Regions from separate parts of the Serratia sp. Res13-Sevr-LER1-36-b genome, predicted to be linked through region 2. Evidence: predicted binding sites of a transcription regulator. Region 2 holds the regulator's gene; each other region holds the start of a gene.

Region 1 (5,342 bases), on a different contig from region 2:
TATCGGAGAAATGCTCACAGGCTTCACCCACGGTTGGCGTATAGATGATGGGCATCATCTCGCTCAGGTGCGAATCCAGCAGGCGATAGAACAGCGTTTCGTTGGTGTCCTGGATATTGCGCAGGTAGATGTGCTTGTCGTTATCGTTCTTGAAATCCTGATACTGCCGGTAAGCGCGTTCCACCTGTTCTTCGATGGTTTCTATCGCTTCCGGTAGCAGGCCGTGCAGGTTGAAGTTACTGCGTTCTTCTTCAGAAAAGGCGCTGCCTTTGTTCAGTAACGGGAACTCCAACAGAATGGGGCCAGCGTAGGGGATGTAGAGAGGGCGTTTGCTTTCGTATTCCAGTTCCATCAGTTTTACTCTTTGCCTAGGGTAAGCTTTATTACTGCCGATCCTAAGATATCGGCAAAATATGTACAGCATTTGTTAGTAAATAATGAGGAATTGTCGCTTGCTGCTGGTTTTTTAGCCGGATTGTGGCGGAGCACGGTGGCTCCGCCTGAGGGATCAGAAGGTGACGCGTTGGACGTCTTCGCAGCCCAAGGCCGCCAGGGTGGCGCGGGTGGCATCCCACTGGGTCAGGATTGCGCCTTCCGCTTCTGCCAATACGGCACGGCGGATTTTCTGGCAATCACCACCGGAGACATTCATCAGGATCAGCGCGGCCTGCAATGGCGGCAGGCTAGGGTTGAACGCGGCGTTTTCTGCATAGCGGCCAGCGTAAACCTTGCCGTCTTCGGCTTCCAGCGCTACGCCGCTATGGGCGGTGCTGTAAGGAGCATGGCTGCGGTTGGCGGCATCTAGGGCAGCTTTCGCCAATTCATCATCCAGCGTCAGTTGGAAACCGTGATCGACCGGATCCATCAGCAACTCGCTGATTTGCAGATCTTTCGGGCCGAAGGAGTAAGGCAGGTAATCGCCCAGCGTGGCGGTTGCCCGTGCAGGCAAGTGGATCTCCAACTCGGTGCCGCTGTTAAGCTCATTCATAAACTGGCGGCAGTGGCCGCATGGCGAGTAGTTGACGGTGACCGCGACCAGCTTGGCTTCGCCACGCAGCCAGGCATGCGTGACAGCGCACTGTTCCGCGTGCACGGTTTGTTGCATAGGTGCACCACGGAATTCCATGTTGCCACCAAAATACCAGTTGCCACTGACGCCACGCGCCACAGCCCCCACGTGGAAATGCGAAATCGGCGTTAACGAGCAGGCAGCCGCCAATGGCAGCAGAGCAAAGGCCAGAGCATCGTCATCCAACCCGCACTGTTGCTTGATCGCCGCAATCTGCTCGGCCTTGAACATGGCTGCGAAATCAGGCGCATCTAAATAAGGCAGCAGGGCGGATTGCAAGGCCGCAGGCAATTCGCTGTAGGCGGAGTGAAAGCGAGAATGCATAAGGAAGTCTCTCAACAAGTTAACGGGTTAACATTCTAGGCAACCGGCCCACAACAAAATGTGATTTGTATCTATTTTTTAATGAAACAGATGCAATGAAAACTATAAATGCGAGATGTATCGCAGGTTTTAAGCCGTTACCCAAACAGCCGCAGCAGTATCGGGAACACAAACGGCGCGGTCAGCGAAGTGATAATCCCGCAGATGACCAGAGCCAGCGAACTGAATGCGCCCTGTTGGTAATCCATTTCTACGCAGCGTGCTGTACCCAACGCATGCGAAGCGGTGCCCATCGCCAAACCGCGCGATGAATTGGTGTTGATCCGCAACAGACTCAGCAGCGAATGGCCGAAGACCGCCCCCAGAATACCGACAAAAATCACGCACACCGCGCTGATGGCCGGGATGCCGCCAATCGACTCGGCTACTGCCATGGCTATCGGGGTCGTCACCGATTTTGGCAAAATCGAGGCGGCAATTTCGGGTTTGGCTCCCATTAGCAGGGCAATGGCACCGCCGCTGATCATCGCGGTCATGCTGCCAATAAAGCAGACGGTGATGATGGATTTCCAACGCGCGCGGATCTGATGGATCTGCTCGTATAGCGGAAAGGCAAGGGCGACCACCGCCGGTTGCAGCAGATCGTTGAGGATTTTGCTGCCTTGAAAGTAGCGTTCATAAGGAATGCCGGTCAGCAACAGCAGCGGGATAATCACCGCCATTGAGACCAATAATGGGTTCAGTAACGGCATGTGGAGCTTTTGCGCCAGCTTGCGTGCCGCGTAAAATACCACCAGGGTCAGCGGTAAAGACCACCAGATATTTTGCATCATTGCTCATCCTCCGCATTTTTTGCTTTACCGAGGATGGGGCGCTCGCGGTGGAAGTAATGTGAAGTATAGCCAACCACCACAAATACCAGCAGCGTACTGATCAGGCAAGACACGATCAACGGAGCCAGATCGTCAACTATCTGGTCGTAATACTTCATGATACCGACGCCGATTGGCACAAACAGCAGCACCATATAGCGGATAAACAGATGGCAGCCAGGCTTGACCCATTTGGCCGGTAGAATTTGTGAGGAGAGCAGGGCAAACAGGATCAACATCCCGATAATGCTGCCGGGTATGGCGATCGGCAACAGCGCCGCAATGGCGTTACCGGCGAACAGGCTAAGGTAGATCAGCACGATCGCCCTGACATATTTCCAACACAGGTTAAATAGGTTGCCCATAGTGCATTCTCGTTGACGTTGACGCATTCATCATACAATTAAACTGTGAGCTACGCCACAAAACGCATCATGAATTCTCGCTATGCCTATCATGCCATTTTGGCAAGATCGTGGCCCACCTTAAGTGTAGCGGGCCAGGCTATTCCGCGCTGCTCAGGCTGGCAAGCGGCTTTTGCTGTTCCGCCAACCGATGGCCGAGGAAGAAGAACAGCAGGCTGAACAATGCAGCGGCGATCAACACCAGGAACATTACCGGCGGTGGCGCATAGCTCAGCAGGAAACCGCACATCACCGGGTTGATGGCCCCCCCCAGATTACTCAGGCTCTGCACGCCGTAATAGCTGCCTTTCAGGTGCGGCGGGGCGATAAAGTCGATAAACATATATTCAACCGGAATGACGATGATTTCCCCCAGGGTGAAAATCGCCATGGCCAGCACCCATAGCCATATCGAAAGGCCTGCCAGCATAAAGCCGATCAGCCCCAGGACGAAGAACAGCGTGCCCAGCATCAGCCAGCGCAGCATGTTGTCCTGGCGCATACCGCGACTCAGCAGATACTGCAGGGCGATCACGATGCAGGCGTTGACGATCATCACCACGCCAATCACTTTGTAAGCAAATTCGGCATCGCTAACGATGATCAGATACTGCGACAGATAGCCGGTAAATTGGCCAAACACCACCGCGCCTAACGTGCTGCCAAGGGTGAAATAAATCAGCCGCCGATCGCCGCGCAGCACATTCAACGTCTGGCGGAAGTTGAGAACCGACGGTGGAGTGTTGCCGGTGTCCTCTATCGGTGGCGATGGATAGCTGCGCAGGCGGAAGCTCAGGGTTATCACAGTCAGTAACGCCAACCCGCCAGACAGGTAGAATGGCAGCAGTGGGCTGTACCCGGCTACCATCACGCCCAATGATGAGCCGACGGCCCAGCCAACGTTCACCAGCGTATAGTTGATCGAGAACGCCTTGATACGTTGGTTTACCGGCAGCCAACTGGCAAAGCAGGCCTTGATGGCGATGCTGAGCACCGCATAGGCAGTATGTAAGATGGCTAGCACCAAGATAACGCCAGCGGGATGCGTGACCCATGGGATAGCAAAAAAGCTCAGCGAAAATAGCAGGATGGCGAGCAGGATCAGCGGATTTTTATTAAAGCGATCGACCAGATAGCCGCCATAAAAGCTGCTGATGATACCGATAGTCAGGCTGACGCCCAAGATAATGCCCACGCTTTTCGGCAGCAGGTGGAAGTGCTCGGTCAGGTAAATGGTGATAAAGGGCAGCGTGACGCCACGGCCTATGGTCAGCACCAGCGAACTTGCCAGCAATATCTTAATCAGTGGGGGGAATCCCTTCATAACCAAACCTGTTGATGCATACAGTTATTACGCCAGTGCAACTACAGTAGCTTATTTTGTGATGCAGAGAAGGGGGGAACGGAAAAATTGTTTAAAAAAAAGAGGCTACGTCTGTAGCCCCTCGGTAAAACAGCATTATTTACCGGATTTAGCCTGCAGGGTGGCAAACCAGGGTTGGATGAAATCTTCGCTGCTGCCCCAGCCTGGAATAATTTTACTCAGTGAGGCTACGTTGATTGGTCCAGTCTGGCTGACCAGCAAGGCCTGCGGGATGGCGGCGGCTTTAAACTGATAGGTGGCAGGGGTTGGCTCACCCGCCAGCTTGTTGGCAATCAGGCGTAGGTTGACGGCCCCGATCAGCTTGGTATCTACCGCAACGCTGACCTTCCACGGGCTACCGGCTTCGCGCATCAGTTGCAGATCCTGGTTGGAGATATCGATGCTGTAGAGTTTGATCTCGGTGCGGCCATTTTCTTGCAGCGCCTTATAGGCTCCCTGGCTGAAGGCATCCCAGGTACCCCAGATGGCATCAATTTTACCTTTCGGGTATTTGGCCAGCACCGCACCGACTTTATTGGCGGTATCGCCCTGGACGTCGGAAGATACCGCCCCGATCGATTCCAACTCATGAATACCCGGATTTTGCTTGAGCAACTGCTGGTAAGCGGCCTGGCGGCGCTCCATCGGCGGGAAGCCTGCAACCCACAGCTTGATAATGTTGGCCTTGCCGTCGAAGTCTTTAATCAGTTGGCCGACGGATTCATTGGCCAGCGAGGCATCATCCTGTTGGGAAACGGTGACGCCAGGGATCTCGCCGCTTACGTCGGTATCAAAGGCCGACACCGCGATACCTGCCGCAGCGATGCGCTTGACCAGATCGGTGGAATAGGGCGCGCGGCCTTGAGAAAGAATGATGCCGTCATACTTTTGGCTGATGGCCTGGTTAACGAAGTCCTGAAAACGCGCGTCATCACCGTTGCTCAGGAAGGTATCCACCTTGAAACCGAGCTTGCGCCCCTCCTGGATTGCTCCGGCCAAAAACTGGGTGGTGTTGTCATCGGAACCCAGATTACGGATCACCGCGACGCGGATCTGCCCTTGATGCTGGGCAATAGCGTCAGGAACGGGGGCAAGCGTGGCTTCAGCGGCCAGCAGGGGCAGGCTGGTCAGCAGGCTGAGGGCGAGCAGTGAGGTCTTTATCATTTTCATTATTGGCTCCGAAGCAGGTGAAGAGTTCCCGGTAAAATTGGATGTATGGCTGTCTTTATGTCTAGATGTCTATTATGTGCGATGCAGCATCATAACCAGATGCCCGGCAATTGGGAATCCACCGGCTTATGAATTTTTCT
Region 2 (5,342 bases):
GCAGGTTGGCACTCATGGTACTACCTACGGCGGCAACCCACTGGCCTGTGCAGTGGCAGAGGCAGCGTTGGACGTCATCAACACGCCAGAGGTGCTAAGCGGGATTGAGCAGCGTCACGGGCTGTTTGTTCAGGCTTTGCAGGAGATCGGTAAAAAATACGATGTGTTCAGCGACATTCGTGGCATGGGGCTGTTGATTGGTGCAGAACTGAAGGCAGGCTATCACGGCAAAGCGCGCGATTTTCTCACTGCCGCCGCTGCACGTGGCTTGATGATCCTCAACGCTGGGCCAAACGTGATCCGTTTTGCTCCTTCGTTGGTGGTTGAACTGAAGGATATCGAGGAAGGCATGGCGCTGTTCGAGTTGGCCGTACAGGATGTGATTAAGGCTTAAGTCATTCACCGGGGCCGAACTTCAGCATCGGCTCCGGCAACCTCAGCTTTCCCGCAGTTTGCGCTTCAGCCAGATCCCATGATGTGGGCGCTGGCGCCATGCCAGTGACGAAATGGTATGCATCACGGTCAGGTGAGAAAGGATCCGCCGCAGGTGGCGTTCCATCTCGGTGATCGGCATATCAGGGTGCAGGTCCGGCGGCTTCATGATGCTGTTGCTGGTACTTGGGCCGTCATATTCCAACCGCTGCTGGCAGCTCTGCAAGGCTATCTCACAGGTTTGCAGATACTCCTGAGCCAGCTTGGGCGTCAGCATATAGTGCTCGCGTGCCAGAATGGTCATCGCATTCAGGTGTTCAACGATAAACTGGTTATGGGTGATCCACAGCCGCATATCTGCCAGATAATTCGATTCAAACCCCGGCTCCTGCATCGCCTGATTGAGCGAGGTAAACAGGGCGTTATGCGCCTGGTTGACCTGCATACGCGTGTAGGCCAGTTCACTGGGATCCGGTTCCTGCTCTTCCAGCAATAATCGCAGTGCCGTCTGATCGTGCTCTAGCGCCTGATGGGCGTTTTTACGCAGCAGGCCACTCTGCCACTGCGGCCATAGCCAGATCGTGCCGCCAAACACCAGTACGCAGCCAATAAGGGTATCGATCAGGCGGGGAACCAGGAAATGGGTGCCATTCAGCGCCAGGAGCTGCAAGGTGTAGACGGCAGTCACGGTAAAGCCCATCACCGCCAGCCCGTAGTTTTTCCGCAGGATCAGATAGGCCGCCAGGGTGATCGCCAACATGATGCTCAACGTCACGTTCTCCGGCATCTGCAGTTGCAACAGTCCGGCGGCAATCACCAACCCGGCCAACGTGCCGAGGGCACGGTGCTGGATCCTCACCCGCGTGGCGTTATAGCCGTTTTGACTGACCAGCATGATGGTCAGCAAGATCCAATAGGGTTTTGGCAGGTTGAACAGCATGCCCAGGCTGCTGCCTGCCGCCAGAATGACCCCCAGCCTGGCTGCGTTGCGCAGGGCGTTGGATTTAAACGACAGATAGCTCACCACCGCGGGCCAGAACGGCAGACGTGACTGATTGGCCATCAGATTGCGACGGTAAAGCGGGTGCTGGGTGCGCAGCAGGCGTGCGATGCGGCTGAAGTGGTAATAGCAGAACTGACCAACCGGGTTATCGGCGTGCTGTGAGGCCACTTTTTCCAGCGCCGCCAGCTCATTCTTCATACTGAAACGCGCAGAGTGCCGATGATAGAGAATATCGTCGGCCACCACCCGCAGGCGCGTGGCGATCACCTGGGCGTTGCGGCGGATAATCGCTTCGGCCTGGCTTTGCTCTACCAGCTTTTGCACTTCTTCCGGCAGATGCAGGCTGACGGTAATGTGCTCTTGCAAATCGAGCGCCACCTGAAACGTACGTTGCAGGCGCTTTTGCTCCAGGTTATTGGCATGGGGCAGGAAATTAAGCTGTTGGTATAGCAGACTGATCAGATCCATCACTTTCTGTTGGCGTTGCAACAGCGGCGGCAGGGCAGTTTCTGGATCGGTATGTTGCGTCAGTAATGAGTATTTGGCTTCAAAATAGTCGGCCAACTGCATATACAGCTGGCTTAAGGATTCGCGCATCGGCTGCTCTTTCCACAGCTTGAACCAGGCCCAGGTAAACAACCCGTACCAGGCGGTGCCGACGATATACAGTAAAGGGGCATGCCAGATTGGCACGGTGCCTACCATGCTGAGGGAAAAGATGGCGGCAACCAGTGCGGCTGGTAGCAGGCGGGCATGCAGCGGACTGATCTCACCGCTGACGCCGAGCAACAGCGCCATTCCCAACATCAGTAAGGGCAGGGGAAGCTCCCACAGCAGGGCTTGTTGCAGCAGAAAGCTACTGAGTGCGAATAGGGATCCACCCACGACCAGGCGTTTGAAAAAGCGTTTGTGTGGCGTATCCAGCCCGGCAATGTTGCAGCAGGCGGGCACCAACGAGAACAGCATGCCGAGTTGCAGGTTGCCAATCAGCAAACCAAACGCCACCGGCAGGCACAACACCAGCGTTTGCCGCAGTGCGTAGTTGACTTCCGGGTGGTAGATCAGGCGGCGCCACATGGTTGGCTATTCAGTAGGTAAAGAAACGGCGCATTGCTGCACCGTTTCCCTGGGGATTAACGCGTACCGTACACGACAATGGTTTTGCCGTGCGCGGAGATCAGGTTTTGATCTTCGAGCATTTTCAAAATACGACCGACGGTTTCACGTGAGCAACCGACGATTTGGCCAATTTCCTGGCGGGTGATTTTGATCTGCATGCCGTCTGGGTGAGTCATGGCATCAGGTTGTTTTGCCAGGTTCAGCAAGGTCTGAGCAATGCGGCCGGTAACGTCAAGGAAGGCGAGGTTACCCACTTTCTCTGAGGTGACTTGCAGGCGGTTAGCCATCTGTGCGGACAGGCGCATCAGGATATCCGGGTTAACCTGGATCAACTGGCGGAATTTCTTGTAGGAAATTTCAGCCACTTCACAGGCGGTTTTGGCCCGTACCCAGGCGCTACGCTCCTGGCCTTCTTCAAATAATCCTAGCTCGCCGATGAAATCCCCCTGGTTAAGGTAGGACAGGATCATCTCTTTGCCTTCTTCATCTTTAATCAGCACCGCGACGGAGCCTTTGACGATGTAGTAAAGCGTTTCGGCCTTTTCACCTTGGTGAATCAGCGTACTCTTCGATGGATATTTGTGGATATGGCAATGAGACAGGAACCATTCGAGAGTCGGGTCTGTTTGCGGTTTGCCGAGAACCATTCGCTGTTATCCTCTGTTGTTATCGCTGCCTTGTATCACAGGGGTCAGAGTTCCCTGTAAAACGTGCTTATAGCCCGGTGTTTTAATTGTGGCTATCAACAGGTTTTGAGGCGTGTTATAGAAATACGCTTGTGCTCTAGCATATTAACTTGCAGGGAGAGCTGCAAGCTACATTCTGTTAACAAACCAATATAGGGGCCTTTCCTTGGACGTATCCCTGAAATCGGTGACCTGGAAAGAGTTATTGCGGCTCTGTTTGTAGCACAGAGTGAGGCGGGTGTCTTGTGTTGTCTCGCTTCAGCATGATTAGCATCAGGTTACGTTGCCAGAATGTATGCGAAAGCGTACCCTGTTTTTAAGAAATTAACCGGAGTGTGTAACATGCAGGCAAGAGTTAAGTGGGTAGAAGGGCTGACATTCCTGGGTGAGTCTGCGTCCGGCCACCAGGTGTTGATGGATGGCAACGCGGGCGATAAAGCGCCAAGCCCGATGGAAATGGTGTTGATGTCCGTTGGCGGCTGTAGCGCCATCGATGTGGTGTCGATCCTGCAAAAAGGGCGTAACGATGTGCGTGACTGCGAGGTTAAACTGACCTCCGAGCGTCGTGAAGAAGCACCGCGTCTGTTTACCCATATCAATCTGCATTTTATCGTCACCGGCAAAGGGCTGACCGACAAGATTGTGGAGCGCGCGGTGGATCTTTCCGCCGAGAAATACTGCTCCGTCTCCTTGATGTTGGGTAAAGCCGCCAGCATCACCCACAGCTTCGAAATCCGCGAAGTGGCCTGATCCTACCAAGGGTAGCGCAGGCAGTGGGCACGCAATAAATCAAGAAATCGCCGTGCCGTCACGGTTAGCGGCGATTTCTGTGAATACAGCACGCAATATTGCGCCTGCGGCAGCGTGTCGATAGGCAATGCCACCAGCCGATGCTGCAAATGGAACGGTGCACTCATCGCCCGCGCCACGATAGTCAAATAATCCGCCTCTAACACCATGTTCAAGCCACAGGTCACAGAGTCCGAGCGAATGGGCGAACGGGTCAATTGCTGATAGAAGGTGCCTAACATCGCGCGCAACTGCTGGTAATACCCCATATCGGTTTCCGGTAATAACCACTTGGCCTCACGCAGTTCGTCCAGCGAGGTTGCCTGCGCCAGTGGGTGCCCCTGGCGTGCGATAATGCAAAAAGAGGCGTTGAACAGCGGTTCACGCACCAGATCCTCCAACGGCAGTTCCGGGCTGACGGTACCCACGGCAAAATCCAGGCGGCCTTCGCGCAATGCTGGCAGCAGCGTAGACAGCTGTGCTTCGCGGATCAGCAGATTGGCCTGCGGAAACGGCTGTTTGAAGGCTTCGACCAGATCCGGTAATACCGTCAGGGCGAGTAGCGAAGAGCAGCCAATAGCGACGTTACCTTGCGAATGCTGATTCAACTGCTGGATCTCGTCGGCGGCGCGCTGCAATTCCTCCAGGATCAATTGCATTCGCAGGGCGAAGGCGCGGCCGGTTTCGGTCAGCGTCATTCCTTGGCTGCTGCGATTGATCAACTGGGTTTCCAGGATCTGTTCCAGTTCACGGATGGTACGGCTCACGGCAGGCTGAGACTGCTCCAGCGCGCGCGCCGCCCCGCGAATACTGCCGCTGCGGATCACCTGCTGGAAGACTTTCAACTGTTGTAACTTCGGTAAATAGCGCATTCCCCACCCTATCAATAAAAAGCATCACCCCTTACAAAACTGTATCTTATGCCGCTCGGCAAAAGGCGATAATTTCAGCGTGTTATTGTAAGTGACTGTTATTAAAACTATAAAGTGACCTTGATCACATTATTAAATACGCCGGCCCTGCGGGTGGGCTGCCTGGGTGATAACTTAAAGGGATATCGGCGATGAAAAATCGTTCGCTAATGATTTTTTTGCTGTTTGTGGGCTATGTCGTGGTGTACATCGATAAAACCGTGATGGGTTTTGCGCTGTTACCTATCGAACACGAATTCAATCTACAGCCGGAACAGCTGGGCTACATTACCGGGATGTTTTTCCTGGCGTATTCCCTGTTCCAGATACCGGCGGGCTGGCTCAATGACCGCTTTGGCTTTAAGAAAGTGCTGTGCAGTTCGTTACTGCTGCTGGGGGGAT
Region 3 (5,342 bases), on a different contig from region 2:
CGCACGTACGCGCTCGTCGGTAAACGGCGCACGCTGATTGTTGATCTCGTAATAGAAGGTGCACAGGTAAGGGTTAACGTGCAGCTGTTCTGGGATCTCGCGTTTCATTTTGGCATACAGATTCGGCGGGATGGCGCTATTGGTAATATCGATTTCACCGCTGCGGTAGCGGTTAATGTCGCTGACCTCGGAGGACAACGGCAGGAACGTGGCCTGCTCGATCACCGTCTTGCTGTTATTCCAGTAGCTCGGGCTGCGTTCGAGCACGATACGTTCGTTGACGACCCACTCAGATAAGCGATATGCCCCGTTACCCACGTAGTTCTGTGGCAGTGTCCACTTATCGCCAAATTTCTCGACTACCGACTGTTTGACCGGCTTCATTGAGGTATGGGACAGCATACTGACAAAATAGGGCACCGGCTCACTGAGCGTCACCTTCAACGTTTTCTCATCAATGGCGCTGACACCCAGCGATTCAGGCGGTTTCTTACCGGCAAGAATAGCGTCAATATGTTCAATTCGGGCGTATTGCAGATAGCTGGCATAAGGGGAACCGGTCTTAGGATCCGCCAGCCGCTGCCAGCTATACACGAAATCCTGCGCGGTCACCGGAGAGCCATCACTCCATACCGCCCCTGGACGCAGGTGGAAAGTCCACGTCTGGTAATCGGTATTTTCCCAGTTTTCCGCCACCGCAGGGGCCAGATGGCCATTGGCATCGGTGCTGACCAACCCTTCTAGCAGGTTGAGGATAATATTGCTTTCAGGCGTTCCTTCGACCTTATGCGGATCCAACGAAGCGACTTCTGAACCGTTGTTGATCACCATGCGCTGCAGTGGTGCCAATTGCACACCGGCCGGAACCTCAACGGCCTGCAGGTTTTGGCTGGCGATCATCCCCAACACGGCGGCGATGATAACGGTCAACGGTTGATGCTTCGTGGTTTGCGGCATAGTACAGGCTCCTTTTCACGGCTAAGCAATAATTGTGAAATAGTTATCAAGCGGGCTAAATATACGGATACCAGCAAAAATCATTCCTACTTGGCGCGCCAAAGATAAGATTTTTCCTTCTGATAAGTTGCTCGGAAATTAGCAGAAGCAAAAATTCATAGCTAATAATTTTTACAGAAATGTTAAGCATTTCTCTTTTATTATCCCATAGCCCTACAGACACCTAGCCTTCCCACCTGCTTAGACAACGATTAATGCCATGATTTTATTGGATAAATAGCGGCTTCACTTTTAACCTTTTCTTCCAGGATGAAAAAAACCACTCAAAAGAAACATTCAGTTAACAAAAATGCCGTTCAGAGAATAAACACCTGCCTATGCGTGGTTAATCACTAATAACACCTGTGTGAAACGGAGACAAGCCCTACAGAATGATGTGATTAAATTAACAACAATTTTACCCATAGGGAGACAAAAACCCCGTCACTCGGATTTTAAAAGTGGAGAAAATAACATCTTGGTGCTTTATCAACCGATAAAGTGAGATTTGTGCCACAGGCTGGGGCAATAGAATGAAAAGCAGGCAGGTTATGCACTTTAATAATGCATAAGCTGAGATAATTTGAAAAATTAAAAATAACTTAAGCCGCAAACAGGATTATCCGCGGCTTTATTAAGGTTATAACAACCCAGGGAAAATGGCTTTGATGCCGGTGACAATAAATTCTATACCCAGCGCCATCAACAACAACCCCATGATACGGGTAATGACGTTGATGCCGGTTTGCCCCAGCAAACGCACCAGCAGCGGAGCTGCCCGGAACAAGAGCCAACAACAGAAAGCGAACAAAGCGATCGCCACGGTAAAACCTAACAGGTTCTGCCAACTGTGGTAACGAGAGCTCCAGACAATGGTCGAACTGATGGCACCCGGCCCGGCCATCAGCGGCAGCGCCAAGGGAACGACCCCGATGCTTTCACGGATCGCGCTCTCTGACTTTTCCTGCTTGTTCTGTTTGTCTTCACCCAGCTTACCGCTGATCATCGACATGGCGATGGTCACCACCAAAATGCCGCCGGCAATACGGAAAGAGTCGATGGAGATACCAAACATACGCAATATGCCCTCCCCCAGGAACAGCGAGGTCCACAAAATAATCGCCACCGACAGGTTAGCCGTCAGGTTGGTTTTGTTACGCCCGACCTCGGCCTGATAGCTGGTCATGCTGATAAACACCGGCAGAATACCTACCGGGTTGACCAGCGCAAACAGGCCGACAAAGAACTTGATGTAGCCGGAAAAATCCAACAGAGATTGGCCCACGAAAAACTCCGCATAAATAGCTGTAAAAAGAGACACTGCCGATGCGCGCTAATGTAATGGAATTGCGCCAGCTAATCCATCCACCCGGCCAGCATTTTTCCCTACCCCAACAGAATGTTACAAAACAATTCGCTATTGTTAATTCCTTGTGTGTTACCTGCTGTTATTCAGTATCATCAGGTCATCACCAAACACCTTGTTGATAATAACTCTCAACAACCGCAAGCTGAAAGGTGTCAGCTTGCGATTTTTATGATGTACATCACAAAATATCTACTCAGGAATAGTTAAGCTCTTAGTCGTAGTCAAAAGGTAGTACGAGGTATGGATACCGATTTCTGTCTCGCTTGCCTACTACCAACTTGCACTTGGTAAAGCTCTTTAAGTAAATCAGCAGTATGGGTCGCTAACTGCGGGAAATGTCTCATGATCTAACAGACGCCTTCCTGACAGATGTCTATACTAGTTCCTCGAACGGCTTATTTACTGAAAGAGTTTAACATTTATCAGGAGAGCATCATGGCTGTAACGAATGTCGCTGAATTGAACGAGCTAGTTGCACGTGTCAAAAAAGCCCAGCGCGAGTATGCCAACTTCTCACAAGAGCAAGTTGATAAGATCTTCCGCGCCGCTGCCCTCGCCGCCGCAGATGCCCGTATTCCTCTGGCTAAACTGGCCGTTGAAGAATCAGGCATGGGTATCGTTGAAGACAAAGTCATCAAAAACCACTTCGCTTCAGAATACATCTATAACGCCTATAAAGACGAAAAAACCTGCGGGATCCTCTCCGAAGATGAAACTTTCGGTACCATCACCATTGCAGAGCCAATTGGCCTGATTTGCGGTATCGTACCAACCACCAACCCAACTTCTACCGCAATCTTCAAAGCGCTGATCAGCCTGAAGACCCGTAACGGCATCATTTTCTCCCCACACCCACGTGCCAAGAACGCCACCAACAAAGCCGCAGATATCGTGCTGCAGGCTGCTATTGCTGCTGGCGCACCAAAAGACATCATCGGCTGGATCGACCAGCCAACGGTTGATCTGTCCAACCAGTTGATGCATCACCCAGACATCAACCTGATCCTGGCAACCGGTGGCCCAGGCATGGTTAAAGCCGCTTACAGTTCTGGTAAACCGGCTATCGGCGTTGGTGCCGGTAACACCCCAGTTGTAGTCGATGAAACTGCCGACATCAAACGCGTTGTTGCTTCCATCCTGATGTCAAAAACCTTCGACAGCGGTGTGATCTGTGCGTCTGAACAGTCCGTGATCGTAGTGGATTCCATCTACGATGCAGTGCGCGCACGCTTCGCTTCCCACGGCGGCTACATGCTGCAAGGCAAAGAGCTGAAAGCCGTTCAGGATATCATCCTGAAAAACGGTGGCCTGAACGCCGCTATCGTTGGCCAGTCTGCACCAAAAATCGCTGAAATGGCCGGTATCAAAGTGCCTGCCAGCACCAAAATCCTGATCGGTGAAGTGAAACTGGTTGACGAATCTGAGCCATTTGCTCACGAAAAACTGTCACCTACCCTGGCGATGTACCGTGCCAAAGATTTTGAAGATGCCGTCAGCAAAGCCGAGAAATTGGTCGCCATGGGCGGTATCGGTCACACCTCTTGTCTGTACACCGATCAAGATAACCAGACTGCACGCGTAGAGTATTTTGGCGACAAAATGAAAACCGCACGTATTCTGATCAACACCCCGGCTTCTCAGGGGGGTATCGGTGACCTGTACAACTTTAAACTCGCTCCGTCACTGACGTTGGGCTGCGGTTCCTGGGGTGGTAACTCCATCTCTGAAAACGTCGGTCCAAAACACTTGATCAACAAGAAAACTGTAGCGAAGCGAGCAGAAAACATGTTGTGGCACAAACTTCCTAAATCGATCTACTTCCGCCGTGGCTCACTGCCAATCGCGCTGGAAGAAGTGGCTACCGACGGGGCAAAACGCGCCTTCATCGTTACCGACCGCTACCTGTTCAATAACGGCTATGCCGATCAGATCACCAAGGTTCTGAAATCGCACGGTATTGAAACTGAAGTGTTCTTTGAGGTTGAAGCTGACCCAACGCTGAGCATCGTACGTAAAGGTGCCGAGCAGATGAACTCCTTTAAACCAGACGTGATCATCGCGCTGGGTGGTGGTTCACCGATGGACGCTGCGAAAATCATGTGGGTGCTGTACGAACATCCTGAAACCCACTTCGAAGATCTGGCGCTGCGCTTTATGGACATCCGTAAGCGTATCTACAAGTTCCCGAAAATGGGCGTGAAAGCGAAAATGATCGCCGTCACCACCACTTCAGGTACCGGTTCAGAAGTGACACCGTTTGCGGTTGTGACCGATGACGCCACCGGCCAGAAATACCCACTGGCTGACTATGCTCTGACCCCGGACATGGCGATTGTCGATGCCAACCTGGTGATGAACATGCCTAAATCCCTGTGCGCCTTCGGCGGCCTGGATGCGGTCACTCACGCCCTGGAAGCCTACGTTTCCGTACTGGCCAACGAATATTCAGACGGCCAGGCGCTGCAAGCGCTGAAACTGCTGAAAGAATATCTGCCAGCCAGCTATCACGAAGGGGCGAAAAACCCGGTTGCTCGTGAGCGTGTACACAACGCCGCTACCATCGCCGGTATCGCGTTTGCCAACGCCTTCCTGGGTGTTTGTCACTCAATGGCCCACAAACTGGGTTCTGAGTTCCACATCCCGCACGGCCTGGCTAACGCCATGTTGATCTCTAACGTTATCCGTTATAACGCCAACGACAACCCGACCAAGCAGACCGCCTTCAGCCAGTATGACCGCCCTCAGGCACGTCGTCGCTACGCGGAAATCGCAGACCACCTCGGTCTGAGCGCTGCCGGTGACCGTACCGCACAGAAGATCGAAAAACTGCTGAAATGGTTGGACGAAATCAAGGCAGAGCTGGGTATTCCAACCTCGATCCGCGAAGCTGGCGTACAAGAAGCCGACTTCCTGGCCAAGGTCGACAAACTGTCTGAAGATGCGTTTGATGACCAATGTACCGGTGCTAACCCACGTT

What was found. Region 2 encodes CRP, which controls carbon source genes, mostly activating them, when cyclic AMP is high. Its sites were predicted from a motif close to ATGTGANNNNNNTCACAT; they were not measured.
Region 1: a site for CRP is predicted at 2,674-2,691, ahead of IMQ33_RS01195 (CidA/LrgA family protein). Genes of this name have one in related genera too.
Region 3: a site for CRP is predicted at 2,532-2,549, ahead of adhE (bifunctional acetaldehyde-CoA/alcohol dehydrogenase). Genes of this name have one in related genera too.

What each region holds. Positions count from the first base shown of each region.
Region 1 covers NZ_JADACK010000005.1:16,661-22,002, forward strand. The annotation lists gene IMQ33_RS01180 (NAD-dependent malic enzyme) at 1-352, opposite strand, end outside; gene cdd (cytidine deaminase) at 509-1,393, opposite strand; gene IMQ33_RS01190 (CidB/LrgB family autolysis modulator) at 1,531-2,226, opposite strand; gene IMQ33_RS01195 (CidA/LrgA family protein) at 2,223-2,630, opposite strand; gene IMQ33_RS01200 (MFS transporter) at 2,770-3,993, opposite strand; gene IMQ33_RS01205 (sugar ABC transporter substrate-binding protein) at 4,129-5,202, opposite strand.
Region 2 covers NZ_JADACK010000045.1:6,430-11,771, forward strand. The annotation lists gene IMQ33_RS25805 (aspartate aminotransferase family protein) at 1-394, shown strand, start outside; gene IMQ33_RS25810 (YccS/YhfK family putative transporter) at 437-2,512, opposite strand; gene crp (cAMP-activated global transcriptional regulator CRP) at 2,569-3,201, opposite strand; gene IMQ33_RS25820 (OsmC family protein) at 3,583-3,990, shown strand; gene IMQ33_RS25825 (LysR substrate-binding domain-containing protein) at 3,993-4,901, opposite strand; gene IMQ33_RS25830 (MFS transporter) at 5,093-5,342, shown strand, end outside.
Region 3 covers NZ_JADACK010000017.1:249,743-255,084, reverse strand. The annotation lists gene IMQ33_RS11185 (ABC transporter substrate-binding protein) at 1-957, opposite strand, end outside; gene IMQ33_RS11180 (YchE family NAAT transporter) at 1,637-2,281, opposite strand; gene adhE (bifunctional acetaldehyde-CoA/alcohol dehydrogenase) at 2,801-5,342, shown strand, end outside.